Regions from separate parts of the Lacrimispora struthionigena genome, predicted to be linked through region 2. Evidence: predicted binding sites of a transcription regulator. Region 2 holds the regulator's gene; each other region holds the start of a gene.
What was found. Region 2 encodes HrcA, which represses chaperone genes, less so after heat shock. Its sites were predicted from a motif close to TGTTAGCACTCNNNNNNNNNGAGTGCTAACA; they were not measured.

Region 1 (3,284 bases), 1.8 Mb from region 2:
GGGCAATATTAACCGTTGTCATGCTTGCAATTTTCCCGTGGCTTTCATGGAATTTTAAAAGTGCATTTAAGTCCACATCACAGACTCCGTCTCCATAGGTAAGCATAAACGGCTCCTCTCCTATAAAGGGCTGTATCCGTTTGACTCTTCCGCCAGTCATGGTATTGAGTCCCGTGTCCACAAGGGTTACCTTCCACGGTTCGGAATAATTATTATGTACCTCCATGCTGTTGTTGGCAAGGTCAAACGTCACATCGGAGGTATGAAGAAAATAATCCGCAAAAAATTCTTTCACTACATACTGCTTGTATCCCAGACAGATCACAAAATCATGGAATCCAAACTGGGAATAATATTTCATAATATGCCATAAAATGGGCTTTTCACCGATTTCAATCATTGGCTTTGGTTTTAAATGACTCTCCTCGCTGATTCTCGTTCCAAGACCCCCTGCTAATAATACAACCTTCATCCTGCTTCCTCCTGACATTTTCTTATTCATATTCATGGTAAGCCTTCCGGTAAAAATGCATCAGCACTTTTACAACTGGTCCCGGCCACATCTTTTTAAACATCTCTGTCTCTTCTTTTATACGGCTGTTATCCTCTATGGCTGCCTTTGTCGCTGCTTCGTCATGGACCCGATAATAAAGAATGGGTTTCTCCACACAGATAAAACGTCCTGGCCGCTTAGACAGCTCGTAAAGCGTATCCCAGTCCAGGGCAAAATGATAGGGGGAGGTAAAGAGTGGTTCCCCCAATTGTTCCTTATTATATGCACATGCAGGACAGCATATGGAATTTCCAAAAAGCAGGACACTTTTTTTAACCCAGGACAGATGACTAAGGAAGCGCAGCCTTAAAGGCAGACGTAAAATCCGCTTGATAAATTCAACCGGCTCAAATGCTGCCAGCTTGTCCTTCTTTACAACAACATAACCGCCGGTAAATAAAGTCATGTCCGGATATCGTTCATAACAATTCAGCAGATTTTTTACATAGTCTTTCTGATACAGATCATCCTGGTGGGCAATGGTCACAAATGTGGCATCTGCCATGTAATAGGCAAAATTCCAGTCATCCCGGATACTGCTTTTCTCGTGTCTGATAAAAAGGGGAATCCCGTACTGATCAGCCAGACCTCTTATATAGGTACTTGGCGTGGAAGTACACAAAATCACATCGGATTCCACACTTTGGGTTTTAATCGATCGGATACAGGATTCCAGATAAGGCGAATCCTTATATGCACAGATTGCAAATGTATGTGGTTTCATTCTTTACCTCAAAATACGTTTGTTTTTGTCTGGCTATGATTATATCATAAAAACAATAAAACATACTACCATATTCATTATTTTGAAAGAAATTGGGGGTATAACAGCAAAAAATAAATTTTTTATTAAATTAGCACTCACCCGTTGACAGTGCTAACAATGCGTGTTATATTACATATATAACAAATAAATCATTTAATCATTGGAAAGGAGATATGACCTATGATGATGCCTAGCATTTTTGGTGAGAGTTTATTGAGTAACTGGATGGATTTCCCCTTTGACCGTTCCTTTTTCGGCACAAAAGAAGGTATGAAAACTGATGTAAAGGAAGTTGATGACGGCTATGAACTGGATATCGATCTTCCAGGATTTCAAAAGGAGGATATTAAAGCCCGGCTCACAGACGGCTATTTAACCATAACTGCATCAAAAGGAGAGAATAAAGAAGAAAAAGACAAAGAGGGCCGTTATATCCGCCGGGAACGCTATTCTGGTAGCATGAGCCGTAGTTTCTATGTAGGCAATGCTGTAAAAGAGGAAGATATACGTGCTAAATTTGAAAATGGAATTCTGAAGCTGTCCGTTCCAAAGAATAAGAAAACTGAGATAGAACAGAACAATTACATCTCCATAGAAGGCTGAAAAAAGGAGGTCCTACCCACAGGACCTCCTTTTTTTATATCAGTTCTATATAAGCCTCAATCAGCTTTAATGTCTGTTCCATTCCTTTTACATGGGTCCGCTCTGTTCCATGGGAAGCATGTACGCCCTGTCCAATCAGTGCAGCCCTGATGTTATGTCCCCCACGGATGGCTGCGCCGGCGTCAGAACCGTAATGTGGGAATACATCCACAGCATAATCAATCTTTTTCTCCTTTGCCAGGGAAATGAGACGGTTGGTCATCTCATAATCATAAGGTCCGGATGAGTCCAGAGCACAGATCGATACCTTTCGTTCGTCCCCTGATAAATCATCTCCAAGAGCCCCCATATCCACTGCAATAAACTCTTCAATGTCTTCCGGTATCCAGCTTGCGCCAAATCCCACCTCTTCATAATTGCTGATTGCAATTTTTAACGTCTTTTTCGGCTTTCTCCCAGATTCACTGATGTCTTTTAAAACTCCTAAAAGAACTGCGACTGAAGCCTTGTCATCTAAATGGCGGGATTTGATATAGCCGCTTTCTGTATAGGAAAACATGGGATCAAAACTGATATAATCACCTTGTGATATCTCCAGCTTTCTCACATCTTCCTCACTGTCAACCATCTCATCTAACCGTACTTCCATGTTCTTTGGCTTTCTTTCCAAAGTTCTGGCGTCGTCATAAGTATGAACAGAAGGCTCTTTGGTAAGGATTGTACCGGTATAAGTCTTTCCGGTTCTGGTATGAACTTTGCAGTACATTCCCTCTATGGACTCCATCATATAACCGCCGACTGGAACCATAATGAGCATCCCTTTTGAGGTAATGGAACGCACCATGGCGCCCAGCGTATCAACATGAGCGGATAAACCAAGAACTTCCTTTTCTTCACCTGGAACTTCAATAATCAGTCCGCCTTTTTTATTATAACAGCAAGCATATCCAAACCCTGCAGCTTCCTTCTCCACTGCCTTTAACACTTCTTTGGTGTATCCGCTGGGACTTGGAATATTCACGATTTTTTCCAATATGGTTGTTACATATGTCATTGTTTCCATCATATTAGCCTTCTTTTCTGGTTTTTTTCTATTTTAGCAGATCTTATAACGGAAATCCAGTGAAATACGAAAAAGGCTGGAAAGCCATCCGGGCGTACCGGTATGCTTTCCAGCCAGTCATCACTTTTTATTATACTTCAAAAATCAGATCGCCGTAGCTTGGAAGTGGCCATAAATCCTTATCTACAATCATCTCCAGCTTATCTGCCGGCTCACGAAGAGCTGCCATTGCAGGTACTACTTCACTGTGGTAAGCAGCTGCCTGTTCTTTGTTTTCTCCAATTGCCGCACATTTGTCA
Region 2 (3,284 bases):
ACTGTGTCAGACGGTTATCGAAATCATCTCCACCTAAACGGGTATCGCCGTTGGTAGAAAGTACTTCAATTACTCCATCACCGATTTCGATGTTGGAAACGTCGAATGTACCGCCGCCTAAATCGTATACCATGATCTTCTGTTCTTTTTCATTATCAAGACCATAAGCAAGTGCTGCGGCTGTCGGCTCGTTGATAATACGTTTTACATCAAGACCTGCAATTTTTCCTGCATCCTTGGTTGCCTGGCGCTGTGCATCATTAAAATAAGCCGGTACGGTAATAACTGCTTCTGTAACTTTTTCTCCTAAATAAGCCTCTGCATCTGCTTTTAATTTCTGAAGAATCATTGCAGAAATTTCCTGAGGGCTGTAGTTCTTTCCATCAATGGTAACTTTATAATCGGTACCCATATGTCTCTTGATGGAAGAAATAGTACGGTCTGCATTGGTTACTGCCTGACGTTTTGCAGGTTCACCAACCAGTCTTTCTCCATTCTTTGTAAATGCTACAACTGACGGTGTTGTTCTAACGCCTTCGCTGTTTGGGATTACAACTGGCTTACCGCCTTCCATAACGGCTACACAGCTGTTTGTTGTTCCTAAGTCAATTCCAATGATCTTACCCATAGTTTTTTCCTCCTATTTATTAAACAAAATTGTGAGAGTTTCTGATTTATAATTAATTAGCTACCTGAACCATGGAGTGTCTTACCACGGTATCCCGATAGGTGTAACCTTTTTGAAGTTCCTGGGAAACTACATTCTCTCCAAGAGAATCATCCTCCACATGCATAACCGCATTGTGGTAATTGGGGTCAAATGGCATTCCAACCGCTTCGATTGGCTTAACCCCTGCTTCATCCAGAGTTTTCATCAGCTGCTTATAGATCTTTTCCATACCGTCAGCGAAAGGTGATTCCTTATCCGCTTCGGGAATCGCTGCCAGCCCCCGCTCAAAATTATCAACTACGGGGAGAATTCTCTCTATGATGTCCTTAGCGCCTATTTCAAACATGGCAGATTTTTCTTTTTCAGTCCGCTTTCTAAAATTATCAAATTCAGCCATGGATCTTTGAAGACGGTCTGTAAGCTCCTCAATCTTCTCATCTTTCGGATCTTTTTTCTCTTTCTTCTTACCGAAAAAGCCTTTCTTTTCCGGCTCCTCTTTTGCATCGCCTTCCGACTCTGCTGTCTCTTCCTGTTCCTGTGAACATTCTTCCTTACCGTCGCAAGTAACGTCTATCTCTTTTTCAGAGGAAACGGCATCTTCCTGATTTGTCGTCTCTTCTGCCAGATTCTCGTCTGTTTTAACATCTTCCATGCTCAATATTCTACCCTTTACCTTTCATCTTTTTTCAAAATGGTATCCAGCTGGGTCATTAAATTCCTCAGCGTATTGAGTACCTTTTCATAATCCATTCGCTTGGGGCCAATGATTCCGATGGTACCTCTTAAGCCTTCCCCAAGTTCATAATTGGCGGTAACGATACTGCAGTCCTTCATCGTCTGTACAGGTGCTTCATCTCCGATGTACACCTGGATTCCGGAGCTGCTTTCTGAACTGTTTACATCATCTACCAGTTCCTGAAGTAGTTCCTTTTGTTCCAGCGCACCGATTAACTGACTCGCTTTTTCTCCGTCGCTTAATTCCGGATATTTAAAAATATTGGTTGCTCCGCTGGTATAAATCTGAAGATCCTCATCATCGGCTCTGATGGCTGCTGCCACCTCCGATAAAACCCGGTCCACCACTTCACTGTGGGGACCTGCCTGGACCTTTAACCTGCTGATCACTTCTAAATTGATCTCTTCTATAGAAAGCCCGTTTAAAGCATTATTTAAAAGAATGTTAAGATTCAATATCCCTTCGTCGCTCAGTTCTGAACGAATGGGGATTATGGTGTTCTTTATGATATTGCCTTCCACCACGATTACCACAAGCAGTTTTCCCTCATCTACCTTGGACAGCTGGATAAACTTTAACTTGTTATGATGGTACTGGGGCGCACTGATCATGGCTGCATAGTTGGTATTCTGGGCAAGCAGCTTTGCTACCTGCTTTAACATGGATTCTACCCGGTCCACACGCTTTATCATTAATTCTTTAATCTCTGTAAACTCATCTTCCTTTTCCTGAAGAATGGTGTTCACATAGAAGCGGTATCCCTTATCGGAAGGAATTCTTCCTGCAGAAGTATGGGGTTGCATAATATAACCCATCTCTTCCAGATCAGACATCTCATTCCGGATGGTGGCGGAGCTTAAATTCAAGTCCGTATACTTTGAAATTGTACGGGATCCTACCGGCTCACCTGTTTCCAGATAAGTTTTAATAATCGCTTTTAATATAATGATCTTCCGTCCATCCAGTTGATCCTTATCATCCAAACTGCCACGCTCCTTTCAGAGGTATTTGTTAGCACTCGACGTTTAGGAGTGCTAACATCTTCTTTTCATAATATATTCTTTTTTTCTACATTTGTCAATACATTCCTGAAAATTTTTAAATGAAGTTTTTGTGACCTGCATGTACATTTTATCTCAATTTTCTATCAAATATTACAAAGCCTATGACATTTTTTTCTTGACATTTAACACTTTTGTAATATAATGGTAATTGATACACCATAACAACACGATTGCGAGGTAAATCATGATTAGTTTTTCAAGACGATTCCGAATCACCGGATTTCTGACACTCCTTTGTATTCTGCTGTTATCCACTACTGCAATGGCTGCCCAGACGGCTGATAGCCAGAGTACAGCAAGCCAACAGTCAGGGAGTGTAGATACGGATAAGCAAATGAAAAAGAACAGTACCGAAACGGTTGCTACTGCAAGTGACGCTACGATGAGCGATCAGGTAGGACCGGGCATAGAAAAGAAAGAACTGCCAGAAGAAAAAGCACCCACAGGTCCGGTTTTTGAAAGAGGAGCATCTCTGGGAATATTCTCTGCAACAGCCTACTGCCCCAGCAGCTCAGGAAGACAGCAGAAGACTTACTCCGGAACCATACCACAACCGCTGCACACATTATCTGCAGATCTTACTGTACTGCCACTTGGATCAAAGGTCATGATTGATGGCGTTGTCTATACGGTGGAAGATACCGGAAGCGGTATCAGAGGAAACAAAGTAGATATCTATTTCGGAAGCCGGGGAGAAGCTCTCGCTTTTGGAAGACAGTCAAAAGAGATATTTGCTGTAATTGAAAGATAATAAATCATTGTCCATATGCGTTGCCGGAAAGCGGATTTCTCCCTTTCCGGCAGCTTTTTTTGT
Region 3 (3,284 bases), 190 kb from region 2:
TGTGGACAGAATCAATCATAATTTAAATACAGGCAGAAACTATTATCCCCATATCTGCACAACCCACACCTATGAGCAGCGGGTTGCCAATATTCAGATGCTGAAAGAGATGGGATTTGAACTTTGCTGCGGGGGAATCGTGGGATTGGGAGAGAAGCCGGAAGATGTGGTGGACATGCTGTTTGAGATTCGGGATTTAAGTCCAAAAGCAGTCCCCATTAATTTTCTCATACCCATAAAAGGTACGGCGCTGGAACATCAGAGTACAGCCATTCTAACCTCTGAATACTGCTTGAAAATACTTTGTCTTGCCAGACTTTTAAATCCCCAATCAGATATCCGGTGTGCAGCAGGAAGGGAACTTTATTTAAAAGGAAAAGAAAAATGGATGTTTCATGCGGTTGATTCTGTATTTGCTTCCGGGTATCTTACTGCAGGCGGAGAAAGCATTGACAGCACCATAAAAATGATTGAAGAAGCCGGGTTTGAATATTGTATTGAGTCTTGACGTTTATGTAAGAAATACAAATAAAGGAGCTGATTCCGAAACGTATCTTCCGGGATCTGCTCCTCTTTCCTGCATTTTGCAGAATATTTATTGTAATTCTTCTTCCACAATGGTGGTGGTATCATCTGAAGATTCTAAAGCTTTGGAATCTGTGTTATCTTCTGGTGCCTCATCTGCAGCAGGTTGTCCGGATTCAGAAGCGGAATAGTCAAGACCGCCGTCTTCAGTAATATCCATATCATCCTCTTCCATATCTTCCTTTTCCATTGCAGAATCAAACATATCCCTGGCTGTGTCAGCCACTGCAGAAGCTGCTTCCTTCGCTGTATCACTGACGATGGTAGCCGCATCCTTCATCATGTTTTTCGCCGCATTCGCTGCGTCTTTTGCTGCATCTGCCATATCGGAGGCTGCTGTCTTCAGCTCATCCTTGTTTGCATGAAGGGAAACATAGTTGCGGTTCATCGTACTGTCAATTTTGGAAATGTCATCATTCCCGTCATCTTCAAAATCATGGAAGTTTTCTTCCAGCTCCTTATGGAAGGATTTGTATTTTGTAAAATAAGAGATGCCGGCGGCAACAGCACCGGCGATAGTGGCAAGTGCCACGAATTTCCCAAAACCATTACCTCTTTTTGCCATTTTAAACACTCCTTTCATTCTCTTACCTATTGTAATACTTACCCGGAAAAAAATAAAGGTATATAATAAGAAAATTTCTATAAACTATGTAAGTAACGGCTCAATCCGTTTAAATATGGTAAATTTGTAAAAAAAATATAAAGTTAGCACTCAACTATTGACAGTGCTAATAATGAGTGATATAACATATTATGTGAATAAAATATAACTTCTTTCTAAAGGCCAATCAGAAAGAAATAATAAGAAGGTTATGAGGAGGAATTGCAATGAAATTAGTACCATTATTTGACAAAGTTGTGTTAAAACCATTGGTTGCAGAGGAGACAACAAAGTCCGGTATTGTTCTGCCGGGTCAGGCAAAAGAAAAGCCACAGCAGGCGGAAGTCATCGCAGTAGGACCTGGCGGTCTTGTAGATGGTAAGGAAGTTTCCATGCAGGTGAAAACAGGCGATAAAGTAATCTTCTCCAAATACTCAGGAACAGAGATCGAAACCGGAGAAGACGACGAGAAGTATGTAATTGTAAAACAGAGCGATATTCTGGCAGTAATTGAATAATAAACGCAGTACCGGCAGGTAACAGCAGATTTTGATAAAAAGGTGTGATTTCCTTATATAAGATCACAAATTAAACTTTAAACTGGAGGAATGAATCATGGCAAAGCAGATTAAATATGGCGTAGAAGCCAGAAAAGCACTTGAATCAGGAGTGAATCAGTTAGCAGACACCGTTCGTGTAACCTTAGGTCCGAAAGGAAGAAACGTTGTACTTGATAAATCATTTGGAGCACCGTTAATCACCAACGATGGTGTTACCATTGCAAAAGAGATTGAGCTGGAAGATGCATTTGAGAACATGGGCGCACAGCTTGTAAAGGAAGTTGCTACCAAAACCAATGATGTTGCCGGTGACGGTACCACAACAGCAACTGTACTGGCTCAGGCTATGATTAATGAAGGTATGAAGAACCTGGCAGCTGGTGCCAACCCAATCGTTTTAAGAAAAGGTATGAGAAAAGCTACCCAGGCAGCCATTGATGCTATTGCAAAGATGAGCGAGCCGATCAAAGGAAAAGCCTCCATCGCAAGAGTTGCAGCTATTTCTGCAGCAGATGATGAAGTTGGCGAGATGGTAGCTGACGCTATGGAGAAGGTTTCCAATAACGGCGTTATCACCATTGAAGAATCCAAGACCATGAAGACAGAGCTGGACCTTGTAGAAGGTATGCAGTTCGACAGAGGATACATTTCCGCTTACATGTGCACCGATATGGAGAAGATGGAAGCTAATCTTGACGATCCATATATTCTTATTACTGACAAGAAGATTACCAGCATTCAGGAGATTCTTCCTTTATTAGAGCAGGTTGTTCAGTCCGGCGCAAGACTTCTTATCATTGCAGAGGATATTGAAGGCGAAGCATTAACAACTCTGATTGTTAATAAATTAAGAGGAACCTTTAATGTAGTTGGTGTGAAGGCTCCAGGCTATGGCGACAGAAGAAAAGAGATGTTACAGGATATCGCAGTATTAACAGGCGGTACAGTTATTTCAGAAGAACTGGGTTACGAATTAAAGAGCGCAACTCTTGATATGTTAGGCCGTGCAAAATCAGTGAAGATCCAGAAAGAGAATACCGTTGTTGTTGACGGATATGGTGACAAAGCTGCCATTGATGCAAGAATTGGTCAGATTAAGAGCCAGATCGAAGAAACAACTTCTGAATTTGATAAAGAAAAATTACAGGAAAGACTTGCAAAATTATCTGGCGGCGTAGCAGTAATCCGTGTTGGTGCTGCAACAGAGACAGAGATGAAGGAAGCAAAGCTTCGTATGGAAGATGCTTTATCTGCAGCCAGAGCAGCTGTTGAGGAAGGCGTAATCGCAGGCGGCGGTTCTGCTTATATCCATGCAATCACTGAAATTGAAGGTCTTGTAAATGGTCTGGAAGGCGATGAGAAGACCGGCGGAAAGATCATCTTAAAGGCTCTTGAAGCTCCGTTATACCACATTGCAGCTAATGCAGGACTGGAAGGAAGCGTTATCATCAATAAAGTCAAAGAAGCAAAAGTAGGCACTGGCTTTGATGCATACAAAGAAGCTTATGTAGACATGGTTGATGCAGGTATTCTTG

Region 1: ACOAOT_RS24435 (Hsp20/alpha crystallin family protein) is a predicted target of HrcA. The motif match lies at 1,406-1,436, and genes of this name have one in related genera.
Region 3: ACOAOT_RS15240 (co-chaperone GroES) is a predicted target of HrcA. The motif match lies at 1,292-1,322, and genes of this name have one in related genera.

Annotation. Positions count from the first base shown of each region.
Region 1 covers NZ_JBMBWP010000002.1:3,268,653-3,271,936, reverse strand. Annotated here, with positions in the region: gene rfbF (glucose-1-phosphate cytidylyltransferase) at 1-472, opposite strand, end outside; gene ACOAOT_RS24440 (glycosyltransferase family A protein) at 495-1,277, opposite strand; gene ACOAOT_RS24435 (Hsp20/alpha crystallin family protein) at 1,500-1,922, shown strand; gene ACOAOT_RS24430 (M42 family metallopeptidase) at 1,957-2,985, opposite strand; gene ACOAOT_RS24425 (glutamine synthetase III family protein) at 3,116-3,284, opposite strand, start outside.
Region 2 covers NZ_JBMBWP010000002.1:1,506,476-1,509,759, forward strand. Annotated here, with positions in the region: gene dnaK (molecular chaperone DnaK) at 1-628, opposite strand, end outside; gene grpE (nucleotide exchange factor GrpE) at 681-1,322, opposite strand; gene hrcA (heat-inducible transcriptional repressor HrcA) at 1,340-2,389, opposite strand; gene ACOAOT_RS16185 (3D domain-containing protein) at 2,655-3,221, shown strand.
Region 3 covers NZ_JBMBWP010000002.1:1,312,641-1,315,924, reverse strand. Annotated here, with positions in the region: gene bioB (biotin synthase BioB) at 1-508, shown strand, start outside; gene ACOAOT_RS15245 (hypothetical protein) at 596-1,150, opposite strand; gene ACOAOT_RS15240 (co-chaperone GroES) at 1,417-1,707, shown strand; gene groL (chaperonin GroEL) at 1,805-3,284, shown strand, end outside.